2 regions of the Streptomyces sp. SAI-127 genome follow, and region 2 is predicted to be linked to the other one. Evidence: riboswitches for the same ligand, from Rfam matches in the RefSeq annotation. Region 2 holds a riboswitch; the other holds the start of a gene.
The links. Region 2 has a riboswitch for glycine ahead of gcvP (aminomethyl-transferring glycine dehydrogenase). Riboswitches for the same ligand answer to the same signal wherever they lie in the genome.
Positions count from the first base shown of each region.

Region 1: it holds a riboswitch for glycine, as region 2 does, so the genes downstream of both, gcvT (glycine cleavage system aminomethyltransferase GcvT) here and gcvP (aminomethyl-transferring glycine dehydrogenase) in region 2, are expected to answer to the same signal.

Region 1 covers NZ_JARXYJ010000001.1:3,493,221-3,501,391, forward strand. Annotated here, with positions in the region: gene M2157_RS15780 (enhanced serine sensitivity protein SseB C-terminal domain-containing protein) at 1-429, opposite strand, end outside; gene M2157_RS15785 (enhanced serine sensitivity protein SseB) at 541-1,335, opposite strand; gene M2157_RS15790 (AAA family ATPase) at 1,427-2,101, opposite strand; glycine riboswitch at 2,271-2,367, shown strand; gene gcvT (glycine cleavage system aminomethyltransferase GcvT) at 2,526-3,644, shown strand; gene gcvH (glycine cleavage system protein GcvH) at 3,743-4,120, shown strand; gene glyA (serine hydroxymethyltransferase) at 4,135-5,397, shown strand; gene M2157_RS15810 (L-serine ammonia-lyase) at 5,454-6,821, shown strand; gene M2157_RS15815 (glycoside hydrolase family 25 protein) at 7,042-7,599, shown strand; gene M2157_RS15820 (MOSC domain-containing protein) at 7,627-8,169, shown strand.
Region 2 covers NZ_JARXYJ010000001.1:8,654,835-8,663,005, reverse strand. Annotated here, with positions in the region: gene M2157_RS39790 (amino acid transporter) at 517-2,469, shown strand; gene M2157_RS39785 (TOBE domain-containing protein) at 2,566-2,985, shown strand; gene gcvP (aminomethyl-transferring glycine dehydrogenase) at 3,037-5,922, opposite strand; glycine riboswitch at 6,099-6,194, opposite strand; gene M2157_RS39775 (PRC-barrel domain-containing protein) at 6,318-6,695, shown strand; gene M2157_RS39770 (DNA polymerase IV) at 6,611-8,074, opposite strand; gene M2157_RS39765 (MerR family transcriptional regulator) at 8,133-8,171, opposite strand, start outside.

The sequences.
Region 1 (8,171 bases), 5.2 Mb from region 2:
CTGCACGAGCAGCGCGTAGAACTGGGGGATCTCGATGCCGGGTTCCGACAGCCTGAGCGGCCCCGCGGGCTGGCGCTCCAGGCCGGTGGCGATGCGGCGCAGATCGAGCCAGGGGATGCCGAGGCCGCCGCCGGGGGCGTGCGGGTTGAGCCACAGGCCGTACTGGTCGGGATAGAGGGTGCGGGCCACGTCGATGCCGTCGACCACTTCGTACGAACGGTTCCAGCCGCTGGCGCTCAGCTCCTGGGCCGAGGTCACACAGGGGGCGTAGCCGTAGCCGTCGACCTCCATGTTTCCGTACTGGGCGTCCGGGGAGCCGGCCTGGCCGTGCCACAGGAGCATCCAGATCTGGCCGGAGTTCGGGGTCGCCAGGGCGCGCAGCAGTGCCTCGTAGGCGTCGTAGCGCCCGGGGGTCACCTGGCGCAGCATGTGCTCGACCTGGTCGGTCGTGGTGGCGCTCACCCTGTATCGCCCCTTCTTGAAAGTTGCCCCGAGTATGAAACCAGCTTAAGCGCCCACGAGCTCGGGACCTGTGCGCCGTCAGCCCCGTGTATAGAAGGGGCGTACCTGTTCGCGCATCCAGTGGCCCACCGGGTCGTCCGCCACGTCCAGGAGAACCAGGTTGACCGGCCAGGCAACCGGAGTCGTCCCCAGAGCCCGGCCGAGGGCGTCCATCGGGAGGGTGCGCAGATCGCCCTCCCACTGGGAGAGTTCGACGCCCACGAACATCACCGGGTCGGCCGTTTCGATGGCGGCCAGACAGCGGCGGGCCGTGAGGACCACTCCCGTGGCCGCGAACTCGGCCGACGCGGCCGCCAGGAAGTCGACCGGGTCGTCCTGCCAGTCCGGCTCGTAGAGCTTGACCCGGCCGCCGGTGTTGGGGCCGTCCAGCGGGGTGCGGCCCACGCGGCAGAGGTCGGCGACCGCGGCGGGCGGAAGGGGGACGCCCACCACACCGTCGGGGTTCACCGCGATGCCCACGTGCGGGGGCAGGCCACGGGCGAACTCGACCGCCGGGGCGATGGTGTACGACAGATGGCTGCCGACGACCTGGCGGAGCTGCTCCTCGGAGCTGAAGACCGGGACGAAGGCCTGCCCCGCGATCTCCAGGGTGGGCAGGTCGAGGGGGCCGCTGTGCGGACCGCCGCCGTTCGGCAGGGGTATCCAGACGAAGCTGCGGCCGAGCACCTCGATGATCCGGCCGCCCGCCGAGGGCATGCCGAGGGAGGCCGAGAGCACCTCCTCCAGTTCGTTGCCGGGCCATCCGCCGTGCGGATGAGGGTGCGGGTGTGCCGGTGCTGGAAAGTCCGCGGGAAGATCCGCCGGGAAGTCCATCTGTCTGACCGCCTGCTGTGAACCTACTGATGTGGCTGAAAGGCTAGCGGGTGCGACGGAAAGGTGGCTCAGCCCGGCAAACCCGTCCGCGTCAGCCCGTGAAGCCGATCCGCCGCAGCACGTCCGCGGCGTCCCGGTCGATCAGCACCGCCGAACCGCACCCCGGGGGCAGGTCACCGCGCTCCACGGAGCTGATCAGCCGGGAGGCCGCGCCCCGGTGCCGCAGAAAGGCGTACCGCGAGACACCCCGGCCGCGCTCGCGCTGGCCCTCCAGCGCGATGTCCGCCGTGACGTCGAGCAGCAGCAGATGCAGGGTGCCGCCCCGCCGCCGGGCCTCGCGGGCCAGCCAGCCGCGCACCCAGGCCTGGGTGCCGCAGTCGTGCACCACGACTCCCTCGCCGGAGCGCAGGGCGCTGTGCAGTCCGGCGTAGTGCGCGAGCCGGACCAGGGGGCGGTAGACGGCGTACGGCAGTAAGCCGGACAGCCGGCCGTCCCAGCGGTCACGGGTGTCCTGGGAGTCGATCCGGATCCCGCCCACCGCACGCTTCATCAGCGTGGACTTGCCGCTGCCGGGCAGGCCGGTGATGACGACGAGGTCCTTGGGGCCGAAGAGCAGGGCGTGCGGGCTGCGGCCCGCACGGTCGCGCAGGTCGCGGACGACCGGGATGCGGCATGCGCCGCGGAGCTCGACGGCCGGGGCCGTGGGCTGATCCGGCAGCGCGATGCCCGAGGTCGTCGCGTACGCCGTGGTCCTGTCCACCGTCATCGTCCTCCTCCGGGGTCGGGGTTCCCCTCCCCACCGAGCGTAAAGAGAAGGTAATGGACGATCTCTCGCTTTTCTGTAGTCGTACCGCCACAAGCTGGTTACAGACGCGGCCCTGCCGGACGCGTGCGCGGCGTGCAATGATGTCCGCGCCAACTGCATACCGGCCGCTTGAATCCGCGCGGGAGAGTCCTGGGTACGTGTACCCGGGCGCCGAAGGAGCAAGTCCCTCCCTTGAATCTCTCAGGCCCCGTTACCGCGCGGGCGAGGCACATCTGAAAAGCGGGCCGCCGACTCGAAGGCGGCCCCACCCACGGTGCAAGCCCGGATCATTTCGTGATCAGGGCGAACCTCTCAGGTTCCGATGACAGATGGGGAGGAACGCCCTCGCCCGTCATGCCTTGGATCCTTGGGAGACGACCGTCCGATGAGCAGTACCGAATCCCGTCGTACCGCGCTCGATGCCCTGCACCGCTCGCTGGGCGCGACCATGACCGACTTCGCCGGCTGGGACATGCCCCTGCGCTACGGCTCCGAGCGCGACGAGCACAACGCCGTGCGGACGAAGGCCGGCCTCTTCGACCTCTCCCACATGGGCGAGATCACCGTGGCCGGGCCGCAGGCGGCCGAGCTGCTGAACTTCGCCCTCGTCGGCAACATCGCGTCCGTGGGTGTCGGCCGCGCCCGCTACACCATGATCTGCCAGGCCGACGGCGGCATCCTGGACGACCTGATCGTCTACCGGCTCGCGGAGACCGAGTACATGGTGGTCGCCAACGCCTCCAACGCCCAGGTCGTGCTGGACGCGCTGACCGAGCGCGCGGCCGGCTTCGACGCCGAGGTGCGTGACGACCGGGACGCCTACGCGCTGATCGCCGTACAGGGACCGCAGGCGCCCGGGATCCTCGCCTCCCTGACCGACGCCGACCTCGACGGCCTGAAGTACTACGCCGGTCTGCCGGGCACGGTCGCCGGGGTGCCCGCGCTGATCGCCCGCACCGGGTACACCGGTGAGGACGGCTTCGAGCTGTTCGTGAAGCCGGAGCACGCGGTCGAGCTGTGGCAGGCGCTGACCAAGGCGGGCGAGGGCGTCGGGCTCGTCCCCTGCGGGCTGTCCTGCCGGGACACGCTGCGTCTGGAGGCGGGCATGCCGCTGTACGGGCATGAGCTGTCGACCTCCCTCACGCCCTTCGACGCGGGTCTCGGGCGCGTGGTGAAGTTCGAGAAGGAGGGCGACTTCGTGGGCCGCGCGGCCCTGCGCGAGGCCGCCGAGAACGCCAACCACGAGCCGCCGCGTGTCCTCGTCGGCCTGATCGCCGAGGGCCGCCGTGTCCCCCGTGCCGGGTACGCGGTCGTCGCGGGCGGCGAGGTGATCGGCGAGGTCACCTCCGGTGCCCCCTCCCCCACGCTGGGCAGGCCGATCGCGATGGCGTACGTCGACCCCGCGCACGCGACTCCGGGCACGGCCGGTGTCGGTGTGGACATCCGGGGCAGTCACGAGCCGTACGAGGTCGTGGCGCTGCCGTTCTACAAGCGTCAGAAGTAGCCGTCGTAGGTGATGCTGAGCACAGAGTCGCTGCTCACGCACGCCTTCCGCAGTCCCCCATTCATCAGCACTCCCCCGCGTACAGGAGAATTCAGACCATGAGCAACCCGCAGCAGCTGCGCTACAGCAAGGAGCACGAGTGGCTGTCGGGCGCCGAGGACGGCGTCTCGACGGTCGGCATCACCGAGCACGCGGCCAACGCGCTCGGCGATGTCGTCTTCGTCCAGCTCCCGGAGGTCGGTGACACGGTGACCGCGGGCGAGACCTGCGGCGAGCTGGAGTCGACCAAGTCGGTCAGCGACCTGTACTCCCCCGTCTCCGGTGAGGTCACCGAGGTCAACGAGGACGTCGTGAGCGACCCGGCGCTGGTGAACTCCGCCCCCTTCGAGGGCGGCTGGCTGTTCAAGGTACGCGTCGCCGAGGAGCCGGCCGACCTGCTCTCCGCCGACGAGTACACCGCCTTTTCCGCCGGCTGAGGAGTCCGCACCCGATGTCCGCACTGAACACTCCCCTGCACGAGCTCGACCCGGAGATCGCCGCCGCGGTCGACGCCGAGCTGGACCGTCAGCAGTCCACCCTCGAGATGATCGCGTCGGAGAACTTCGCTCCGCTCGCGGTCATGGAGGCGCAGGGCTCGGTCCTCACCAACAAGTACGCCGAGGGCTATCCCGGCCGTCGCTACTACGGCGGCTGTGAGCACGTCGACGTGGCCGAGCAGATCGCGATCGACCGTGTGAAGGAGCTGTTCGGCGCCGAGTACGCCAACGTGCAGCCCCACTCAGGTGCCTCCGCGAACCAGGCCGCCCTGTTCGCGCTGGCGCAGCCCGGCGACACGATCCTGGGTCTGGACCTGGCGCACGGCGGTCACCTGACCCACGGGATGCGGCTGAACTTCTCCGGCAAGCAGTTCGACGTGGTCGCGTACCACGTGGACGAGGCGGGTCTCGTCGACATGGCCGAGCTGGAGAAGCTCGCCAAGGAGCACCGGCCCAAGGTGATCATCGCCGGATGGTCGGCGTACCCGCGGCAGCTGGACTTCGCGGAGTTCCGCCGGATCGCCGACGAGGTCGAGGCGTATCTGTGGGTCGACATGGCCCACTTCGCGGGCCTGGTGGCCGCGGGGCTGCACCCGAACCCCGTCGAGTACGCGGACGTGGTCACCTCCACCACCCACAAGACGCTGGGCGGACCGCGCGGCGGGATCATCCTCGCGAAGAAGGAGTTCGCCAAGAAGCTGAACTCCTCCGTCTTCCCGGGCTTCCAGGGCGGTCCCCTGGAGCACGTGATCGCGGCGAAGGCGGTGTCCTTCAAGGTCGCCGCCTCGGAGGAGTTCAAGGAGCGCCAGCGGCGTACGGTGGACGGTGCGCGCATCCTCGCCGAGCGTCTGACGGCCGACGACGCCCGGGAGGCCGGGGTCGACGTGCTCTCCGGCGGCACCGACGTCCACCTCATCCTCGTCGACCTGCGCGAGTCCGAACTGGACGGCCGGCAGGCCGAGGACCGTCTCCACGAGGTCGGCATCACGGTCAACCGCAACGCCGTCCCGAACGACCCGCGCCCGCCGATGGTGACGTCGGGGCTGCGGATCGGCACGCCCGCCCTGGCCACCCGCGGCTTCACGGCCGAGGACTTCGCCGAGGTCGCGGACGTCATCGCTTCGGCGCTGAAGCCGTCGTACGACGTGGAGTCGCTCAAGGCCCGGGTGAAGGCCCTCGCCGACAAGCACCCGCTGTACGCCGGCCTGAACAAGTAGTTCCACGGTGGGGGCACCCGACGACGTGTGCCCCCGCCCTTTTCGAAGGAGTGCCCGTGGCCATCTCGGTCTTCGACCTGTTCTCGATCGGCATCGGCCCGTCCAGCTCCCACACGGTCGGCCCGATGCGCGCGGCCCGTATGTTCGCCCGCCGCCTGCGCAACGAGGAACTGCTGCCCTCCGTCGCCTCGGTGCGCTGCGAGCTCTACGGCTCCCTGGGCGCGACCGGTCACGGCCACGGCACCCCGAAGGCGGTGCTGCTCGGCCTGGAGGGGGCCTCCCCGCGCACGGTGGACGTGGAGAACGCGGACGAGCGGGTGGCGGAGATCAAGGCCGCGGGCGTCCTGAAGCTGCTCGGCGAGCGCGAGATCCCCTTCTCCTTCGACGACGACCTGGTCCTGCACCGCCGCAAGACCCTCCCCTACCACGCGAACGGCATGACGGTGTGGGCGTACGACGCCTCGGGCGCCGAGCTCATGTCGAAGACGTACTACTCGGTGGGCGGCGGGTTCGTCGTCGACGAGGACGCGGTGGGCGCGGACCGGATCAAGCTCGACGACACGGTGCTGAAGTACCCCTTCCGCACCGGCGACGAGCTGCTGCGGCTGACGAAGGAGACCGGACTGTCGATCTCCGCCCTGATGCTGGAGAACGAACGCGCCTGGCGCACCGAGGACGAGATCCGCACCGGGCTGCTGGAGATCTGGGAGGTCATGCGGGCCTGCGTGCGGCGTGGCATGACCCGCGAGGGCATCCTGCCGGGCGGCCTTCGGGTGCGTCGCCGTGCCGCGGTGACCGCGCGCCAGCTCCGCGCCGAGGGCGATCCGTTGGCGCACTCCATGGAGTGGATCACGCTGTACGCGATGGCGGTGAACGAGGAGAACGCGGCGGGCGGCCGGGTGGTGACCGCCCCGACCAACGGGGCCGCCGGCATCATCCCCGCGGTGCTCCACTACTACATGAACTTCGTGCCCGGCGCCGACGAGGAGGGTGTCGTCCGCTTCATGCTGGCCGCCGGTGCCATCGGCATGCTCTTCAAGGAGAACGCGTCCATCTCCGGCGCGGAGGTCGGCTGCCAGGGCGAGGTCGGCTCGGCCTGCTCGATGGCCGCGGGCGCCCTCGCCGAGGTCCTCGGCGGCTCCCCCGAACAGGTCGAGAACGCCGCCGAGATCGGCATGGAGCACAACCTGGGTCTGACGTGCGACCCGGTCGGCGGGCTGGTCCAGATCCCCTGCATCGAGCGCAACGGCATGGCCGCGGTGAAGGCGGTCACGGCGGCGAAGATGGCCCTGCGGGGGGACGGCTCGCACAAGGTGTCCCTCGACAAGGTCATCAAGACGATGAAGGAGACCGGGGCCGACATGAGCGTGAAGTACAAGGAGACGGCCCGGGGCGGGCTGGCGGTGAACATCATCGAGTGCTGAGGCGGACGATGTTTGCCGGCGCGAGCGAGCAGTAGCGACACGTTCCCCTTGTCGACAATTCACTCCATTCCGGTCATGACAGACCAGTACGGCGTGTCCCGCGGTCGGCGCAGGTTGCCGTGCCGTCCGGACCGGCGCCCGCGCGCAGCCGAGGTTCCTCCGCCACCATGTGGGGCATCATCAACTCCCGTCCCCCACCCACCCTTCAGGGAGCCCCCACATGCTCCGTGGCATCGATGTCAGCGCCTACCAGTCGTCCACCTACAGCACGGAGGGCCTCTCCTTCGTCTTCATCAAGGCGACGGAGGGCCGTTCCTACACCAACCCGAAACTCTCCGCCCAGACCAAGCACGCCCGCGAGGCGGGACTGGTCGTCGGCTTCTACCACTTCCTGTGGCCCGGCAATCTCACCGCCCAGGCCGAGTACTTCGTCAAACACGCCCCCGAGAAGGGGGGCGACATCCTCGCGGTCGACTGGGAGACGACGGGCGACGGCACCCACGCGAGCAACGCGGAGAAGGACAGCTTCATCCGCAAGGTGAAGCAGCTGCGCCCGAACAACCGGGTCGTCCTCTACTGCAACCGGCACTACTGGCTGGACGTGGACAACACGTCGTACGCCGGCGACGGCCTCTGGATCGCCGACTACGTCACGGCCGGCAAGCCCCGCATCAAGGCCAAGTGGCGCTTCCACCAGTACACCGACGACCCCGTGGACAAGAACGTCGCCGACTTCGCGAGCAAGGCGGCCCTGCGCGAGTGGGCGACCGACGCCTGACCGGCGCCCTGATCGTAGGCTGTCCCCATGGGCGGGAAGATAGCTGCGGTCAGCAGCAACGGGACGTACTCCTTCACCAAGCCGAACCGCGAGAGCATCACGCTGCTCGCCGGGTTCGGGGTGGAGGGGGATGTGCACGGCGGGGCGACGGTGAAGCATCGGTTCCGGATGGCGAAGGATCCCTCGCAGCCGAATCTCCGGCAGGTGCATCTGATGCACGAGGAGTTGTTCGAGGAGCTCCGCGTGGCCGGGTTCGAGGTCGGGGCCGGGCAGCTCGGGGAGAACGTGACGACGCGGGGCGTCGACCTGCTGGGGCTCTCGGTGGGGACCCTGCTGCATCTGGGCGACGAGGCCGTCGTCGAGGTGACCGGCCTGCGGAATCCGTGTGCGCAGATCGACGGCTTCCGCAAGGGCCTGCTGAAGGAGGTCGTCGGACGGGGTCCGGACGGGGGCGTCCGCTTCAGGTCCGGGATCATGGGTGTCGTCACGGTGGGAGGGATGGTGCGCCCCGGGGACACCGTCGGGATCGAGCCGCCGGACGGGCCGCACCGAGCGCTCGACATCGTGTGATC
Region 2 (8,171 bases):
CGAGGATGTTCGGGCGGGAACAAGGCCACACCGGACCCCGCTCACCTGCTCTGTGCCGCACGGCTTCGTGACGTGGTCGTCGGCCCGCGGCTCCAGCGCAGCCGCCTCCCCGTGCAGTAGTCCTGCGAGGACCCGACGACCTCGCCGTCCCACCGGCCGCGGAGAAGGCGAGGGTTCGTCCGGACGCACCCAGCACACCTTTGACGGCTCCCTCACGGCCACGAAGACGGCCGTCACCTGAACTCCTACGTCGATACGGGCACGCTCGACACGCCCCTGCCCATAACGCTGCGTGTCCACCCTGCCCCACCTGTCCGTACGGGTCCACGGGGCAGATACGCCCCTCACAGCTGCACCGTCGCCCGTCACAGACCTTCGCAGACCGAGTCTTAACGGAAGCTTGACGCCCTGGCGCCCTCCATCCATGGGCCCAGGCATCACTCTCCGCTTACGCTGGTCCCCGCCGTCAGCCGGGCGGCCGGAACCCCGCTGAGCCGCACCGCAGGAGCGCCCCCGATGGCCACCACCGAACACCCTCCTTCCAGTCGCCTGCGCTCCTGGATGCTGGAGGGCCTGTCCGACATGGGCAGGGACGGCGGCCACACGGGCCCCCACGCCGCACCGGAACCGGCCCATCAGGGCCAGCGCTGGTGGCGGGTCATGTGCCTGACCGGCGTCGACTACTTCTCCACCCTCGGTTACCAGCCCGGCATCGCCGCCCTCGCGGCCGGCCTGCTCTCCCCCATCGCGACGATCGTCCTCGTGATCGTCACCCTCGCGGGCGCTCTGCCCGTGTACCGCCGGGTGGCCGAGGAGAGCCCCCGCGGCGAGGGTTCGATCTCGATGCTGGAACGGCTGCTGTCGTTCTGGCAGGGCAAGCTCTTCGTCCTGACCCTGCTCGGCTTCGCCGCCACCGACTTCCTGATCACCATCACTCTGTCCGCGGCTGACGCCTCCACCCACCTGATCGAGAACCCGCACCTGACCAGCACTCTGCACGACCACAAGATGCTGATCACACTGTTCCTGGTCGCCCTGCTCGGCGCGGTGTTCCTCAAGGGCTTTCTGGAGGCGATCGGCGTCGCGGTCGCCCTGGTGGGTATCTACCTCGCCCTCAACGTCGTCGTCGTGTTCGTCGGCCTGTGGCACGTCATCACCGCGGGCCATGTCGTCACCGACTGGTCCAGCGCCCTGACGGCCGAGCACGGCAACGTCTTCGTGATGATCGGCGTGGCCCTGATCGTCTTCCCCAAGCTCGCCCTCGGCCTCTCCGGCTTCGAGACCGGCGTCGCCGTCATGCCACACGTCAAGGGCGACGCGGACGACACCGAGGAGAACCCCAAGGGGCGGATCCGCGACACCAAGAAGCTGCTCACCACCGCCGCCATCGTGATGAGCTGCTTCCTGATCGCCACCAGCTTCATCACCACCCTCCTCATCCCCGAGAAGGACTTCGAGTCGGGCGGCCCGGCCAACGGCCGCGCCCTGGCCTACCTCGCCCACCACTACCTCGGTGGCGTCTTCGGCACGGTCTACGACGTCTCGACCATCGCCATCCTGTGGTTCGCCGGCGCCTCCGCGATGGCCGGCCTGCTCAACCTGATGCCGCGCTACCTGCCCCGCTACGGCATGGCCCCGCACTGGGCCCGTGCCGTGCGCCCCATGGTCGTCGTCTTCACCCTGATCGCCTTCCTGGTCACCTGGATCTTCGACGCCGACGTCGACGCCCAGGGCGGCGCATACGCCACCGGAGTGCTGGTGCTGATCAGCTCGGCGGCGATCGCGGTGACCATCGCCGCCCGCAAGGCCGGGCAGCGCAACTGGACCGTCGGCTTCGCCGTCATCTCCGCCGTGTTCCTCTACACGACCGTCGTCAACGTCATCGAACGCCCCGACGGCGTGAAGATCGGCGCCTGCTTCATCGCCGGCATCATCCTGGTCTCCCTCCTGTCCCGCCTGGCCCGCGCCTTCGAACTCCGCGTGACCGACGTGACGCTCGACGACATGGCGGAACGTTTCATCCGGGACATGGCCAGCCGCAAGATGCGCTTCATCGCCAACGAGCCCGACCAGCGCGACAAGGCCGAGTACCGCGACAAGATCGAGCAGATCCGCGAGGACAACGACATCCCCGGCGAGGACTTCGTGTTCGTGGAGGTCACGGTCCTGGACCCGTCGGAATTCGAGGCGAGCCTGACGGTCCGGGGCGAGGTTCTCCACAACCGCTACCGCGTCCTGACCCTGGAGTCCTCCTCCATCCCCAACGCCCTCGCCGCCCTCCTTCTCCACGTCCGCGACACCACCGGCTGCACTCCCCACATCTACTTCGAGTGGACCGAGGGCAACCCCTTCGCCAACTTCCTCCGCTTCTTCCTCTTCGGCCAGGGCGAGGTGGCCCCGGTCACCCGAGAGGTCCTCCGAGAAGCAGAACCGGACCGCCCGCGCCGCCCCCGAGTCCACACGGGCTGACGCCGTCGCACACCGGGGCGCGCCCGCGATCCGCCCCGAACGGCGCGACCGCACACCTCCCCGCCACGGCCCATCACACGCCCTACGTTGATGCCCATGACCCTGAGCATCCGCAACCAGCTCCCCGGCACCGTCACCACCGTCACCCCGGGCGAGGCCATGGCAACGGTCACGATCCGCCTCGACGGCGGCCAGGACCTCACGGCCGCGATCACCCTCGAGTCCGTCGCCGAACTCGGCCTCACCCAGGGCTCGCCCGTACGCGCCCTGGTGAAGTCGACGGAGGTCTCCCTCGCCTCCGCCCCGGTCCAGAACGTGTCCATCCGCAACCAGCTCCCCGGCACGGTCACCGCCGTCGTCACCGGAGCCGCCATGGCCACCGTCAAGATCGCTGTCGAGGGAGGCGTCATGACCTCCGCGATCACCGCGGACGCCGCGACCGACGTCGCCCTCGCCGCCGGCGCCCCGGTCGTCGCCCTGATCAAGTCGACAGAAGTATCACTGGCCACGGCGTAACGGACGTAGCGGAAAAGGGCCCCGCCGAAACGGGGCCCTCATCACCTCGGGTCAGTCCTCGTACGCGTCCAGCGGCGGGCACGAACACACCAGGTTCCGGTCGCCGAAGGCCTGGTCGATCCGCCGTACCGGCGGCCAGTACTTGTCCGCGACCGACACCCCGGCCGGGAAGACGGCATCCTCGCGCGAATATGCGTGCGCCCACTCACCGCCCAGCGCACCGGCGGTGTGCGGAGCGTTCCGCAGCGGGTTGTCCTCGGCGGCCCACTCCCCCGAACCGACCTTCTCGATCTCCGCGCGGATGGCGATCATCGCCTCGCAGAACCGGTCGAGTTCGGTCAGATCCTCGGACTCCGTAGGCTCGATCATCAGCGTCCCCGCCACCGGGAACGACATGGTGGGGGCGTGGAAGCCGTAGTCGATGAGCCGCTTGGCCACATCGTCGACACTCACCCCGGTCGCCTTGGTGAGCGGCCGCAGATCGATGATGCACTCGTGCGCGACCAGCCCGCCGGGGCCGGTGTAGAGCACCGGGTAGTGCGGCTCGAGCCGCTTGGCGATGTAGTTGGCGGAGAGCACCGCCACCTGCGTGGCCCGCTTCAGCCCCTCACCGCCCATGAGCCGGACGTACGCCCACGAGATCGGCAGGATGCCCGCGGAACCCCAGGGCGCGGCCGAGATCGGCCCCACGCCCGTCTCCGGGCCGGCCGCGGGCTGCATCGGGTGGTTCGGCAGATACGGCGCCAGGTGCGCCCGTACGCCGACAGGACCCACACCCGGGCCACCGCCGCCGTGCGGGATGCAGAACGTCTTGTGCAGATTCAGGTGGGAGACGTCACCGCCGAAGTGCCCCGGCTTGGCCAGCCCCACCAGCGCGTTGAGGTTGGCGCCGTCGACGTACACCTGCCCGCCGGCCTCGTGCACCTGCGCGCAGATGTCGGCGACGTGCTCCTCGAACACGCCGTGCGTCGAGGGGTACGTGATCATGAGCACGGACAGCTCGTCCCGGTGCTGCTCGATCTTCGCCCGCAGGTCGTCGACGTCGATCTCGCCGTCCCCGGCGGTCTTCACGACGACGACCTTCATCCCGGCCATGACGGCGCTCGCGGCGTTGGTCCCGTGCGCCGAGGACGGGATGAGACACACGGTCCGCTGCTCGTCACCGTTCGCCCGGTGATACCCGCGTACGGCGAGCAGCCCGGCCAGCTCGCCCTGCGACCCGGCGTTCGGCTGCAGCGACACGTTGTCGTACCCGGTGACCTCGGCGAGCCGCTCCTCCAGCTCCCGGATCAGCGTCAGATAGCCCTGCGCCTGCTCGGCGGGCGCGAAGGGGTGCAGCTGCCCGAACTCGGGCCAGGTGACCGGCTCCATCTCCGTGGTCGCGTTGAGCTTCATGGTGCAGGAGCCCAGCGGGATCATGCCGCGGTCGAGCGCGTAGTCGCGGTCGGCGAGCCGACGCAGGTAGCGCAGCATCGCGGTCTCGGAGCGGTACTGGTGGAAGACGGGGTGGGTGAGGAAGTCGTCGTCGCGCAGCAGCGCGTGCGGCAGCGCCTCCTCGGTGGCCGCGTCCAGCGCCTCGATGTCGGCATCGACGCCGAACGCGTTCCACACGGCACCCACCTGGGCCCGCGCGGTGGTCTCGTCGCACGCGACGGACACATGGTCGGCGTCGACGAGGTGCAGGTTGACGCCGTTGTGCCGCGCGGCGGAGACGACCTCGGCGGCCCTCGCGGGCACGCGCGCGGTGAGCGTGTCGAAGTACGAACCGTGCACGACCTCGACCCCACCGGCCGTCAGGCCCGCGGCAAGGATGGTCGCGTACCGGTGCGTCCGCCGCGCGATGCCCTTGAGCCCCTCGGGCCCGTGGTAGACGGCGTACATCCCGGCCATGACAGCGAGCAGCACCTGAGCGGTGCAGATGTTGCTCGTCGCCTTCTCCCGGCGGATGTGCTGCTCACGTGTCTGCAGCGCGAGCCTGTAGGCCTTGTTCCCGTCGGCGTCCACGGACACACCGACGAGCCGCCCGGGCAGGCTCCTCGCGAACTTCTCGTGCACGGCCATGTAGCCGGCGTGCGGCCCGCCGAACCCCATCGGCACACCGAACCGCTGCGTGGTACCGACCGCGATGTCCGCCCCGAGCTCACCCGGCGACTTCAGCAGGGTCAGCGCGAGCAGATCGGCGGCCACGGTCACGAGCGCGCCGAGCTCATGAGCCTGGTCGATGAGCGGCTTGATGTCGCGTACGGCCCCGGAGGCACCGGGGTACTGGACGAGCACCCCGTTGATCTCACGTCCGGCGACCTCGGCCGGGATCCCGTCGCTGAGGTCGGCGACCACGACCTCGACACCGGCCGGCTCGGCCCGGGTCTCGATCACGGCGATGGTCTGCGGCAGGGTGTCGGCGTCGACGAGGAAGAGCCCCTTCTTGTTCTTCCCCATCCGGCGGGACAGAGCCACGGCCTCGGCCGCCGCGGTCCCCTCGTCGAGCAGCGAGGCGCCGGAGGTCGGCAGCCCGGTGAGGTCGGCGACCATGGTCTGGAAGTTGAGCAGAGCCTCGAGGCGTCCCTGCGAGATCTCCGGCTGGTACGGCGTGTAGGCGGTGTACCAGGCCGGGTTCTCCATGACGTTGCGCAGGATGACGGGCGGAGTGAAGGTGCCGTAGTAGCCGAGTCCGATCATGGAATCGAGCACCTGGTTACGGTCGGCCAGCGACCGCAGCTCGGCCAGCACCTCGGCCTCGGTACGCCCGCCCGGCAGCTCCAGGGCATCGGCGTTCTTGATCACATCCGGCACCGCGGCGGCGGTGAGCTCGTCCAGCGAGCCGTAGCCGACCTGCGCGAGCATCTTGGCCCGCGCCTCGTGATCGGGGCCGATGTGACGCTGCTCGAACGGGATGCCCTGTTCGAGCTCGGAGAGCGGAATGCGATGGGCGGTCATTGCGGAGGCCTCCTGGTCTGACACGACCTGCGAGGGGTACCCCGGCGCGGGTACCCCGACGGCCTCCCCCTCTGTCATCTCAACCTGAGAGCTTCACCGGGCCGCCCGAGGGCCGCCGGCTTGCACCGTCGGTGAGAGCGGAAGCTGTCGACACCCGCCCTGCTTTCCAGAGTGACCTCGTCCGCGCGGTACGTGAGCCTGAGAGATTCCGGGGAGGATTTGCTCCTTCGGCGCCTCCGATGTTGTCTGGAGGACTCTCCCGCGCGGGGTCAGCAGCCGCTGGCAAGCCTACCAGCGAGGCCACCGCACGCGTCTTCGAGTGGCCGCACACCCCGATGTGCTCTTTCGTAGTGCTTACGACCGCTTCGGATGAGTTGCGACCAAGTGGAGGGCCCGTGCTGACCGACATCGATCCGCGCAACCTGATCGGCCGCAAGGCGTTCGACCGCAACGGCACCAAGATCGGCACCGTCGACGAGGTCTACCTCGACGACGCGACCGGCGTGCCGGAGTGGGCCGCCATACGCACCGGTCTCTTCTCCCGGGACGCCTTCGTCCCGCTGGGGCCGAGCCAACTGGTCGACGGAACCCTGCACGTCCCCTTCGACCGCGCCCTCATCAAGGACGCCCCCGACTTCGGCGTAGGCCGCCACCTCTCCCCCGACCAGGAACTCCAGCTCTACCACCACTACGGTCTCGACGTGGCCGCACCGCCCCCGTTCCCGGACCGGGACTTCGGCAAGCTGGCGGGCACGGAGGACGCGGAGGCCTGAGCGCCTGGCACATCCTCTGTCACGGGCGGTGAGGGGGAACCCGACGCCTCCACCAGCGGCAACGGCTCAGCGGGCTCCAGCGCGGGATCCTCGACGAGAAACGTCCGCACTCGCCCCGGCTCCGAATCCGGCGTCTCGAACCGCACGGTCACCCGCCCCAGCCCGCTCCCCTGCACCCACCCATGCCCGTACTCGGCATGCCGCACATCATGCCCGGCGACCCACCGCCGCTCGACAGCCGCCGCCTCCCGCTCCTGCACCGGCGCGTCGTCCGCCACCTCCTCCACGGACTGATCCACTCCCTCCCCCGCGGCCTGGGCGAACAGATCCTCCTGAGTGAAGTCGGCGAGTCCGCTCACCCCCACCCCCAGCAACCGCACACCCCCCGTGGAGTCCACGCCGTCCAGCAACCGAAGGGCCGCCTCCCGCACGACCGCCGGGTCATCGGTGGGCCCCCGCAAGGTCTCGGACCGCGTCAACGTCGAGAAGTCGTAGCGCCGCACCTTCAGCACGATGGTCCGCCCCGACAACCCGGCCCCCCGCAGCCTCCGCACACACCGGTCCGCCAGCCGCTGCACCTCCAGGCTCACCCGCACCCGGTCATGGATGTCCACGTCGTAGGTGTCCTCGACCGACACGGACTTGGTCTCCCGCTCAGCCACCACCGGCCGCTCGTCGTACGCCAGCGCCATCGCGTACAGCCCGTGCCCATGGGCCTTCCCGAGCAGTCGTACGAGCTCGTCCTCGCCCGCCTCCGCGATCTCGTCGACCGTATGGATCCCGGCCCGTCTCAGATGATCGCCGGTCGCCGGCCCCACTCCCGGCAGGATCCGCACCGACATCGGCCCGAGAAGCGCCCGCTCGGTCCCCGGCTCGATCACCACCAGCCCGTCCGGCTTGGCCTGCTCGGAAGCGATCTTCGCGAGCATCTTGGACGCGGCCAGCCCCACCGACCCCGTGAGCCCCGTGACGGCCCGTATGTCGGCCCGCAGCTTCGCCCCGGCCAGCCGCGCCGACCCCTCGTCCCAGGCCGCTCCCCCGGCCTCCAGATCCACGAACGCCTCGTCCAGGCTCAGTGGCTCCACCAGCGGCGACAGCTCCCGCAGCAGCCCCATCACCTGCTCGCTGATCGCCTTGTAGAACCCGAAGCGCGGCACCAGATACGCGGCGTTCGGCGCGAGCCGTCTCGCCTGGGCCATGGGCATCGCCGAGTGCACCCCGAACGCCCGGGCCTCGTAGGACGCGGTGGCCACCACACCCCGCGGCCCCAGCCCGCCCACGACGACGGCCTTCCCGCGCAGACTCGGCTTGGACGCCTGCTCCGCCGAGGCGTAGAAGGCATCCATGTCGAGATGCAGGATCGTGGGCGCTTTTCTCACATGTCCGATGCTGCCCTACGCCACTGACAATGCCCCGCCCGAGAGAGCGGGGCAGGCTTCAGACCGCCCGGTTGCGCCGCCGCGCCAACTCGTCCGC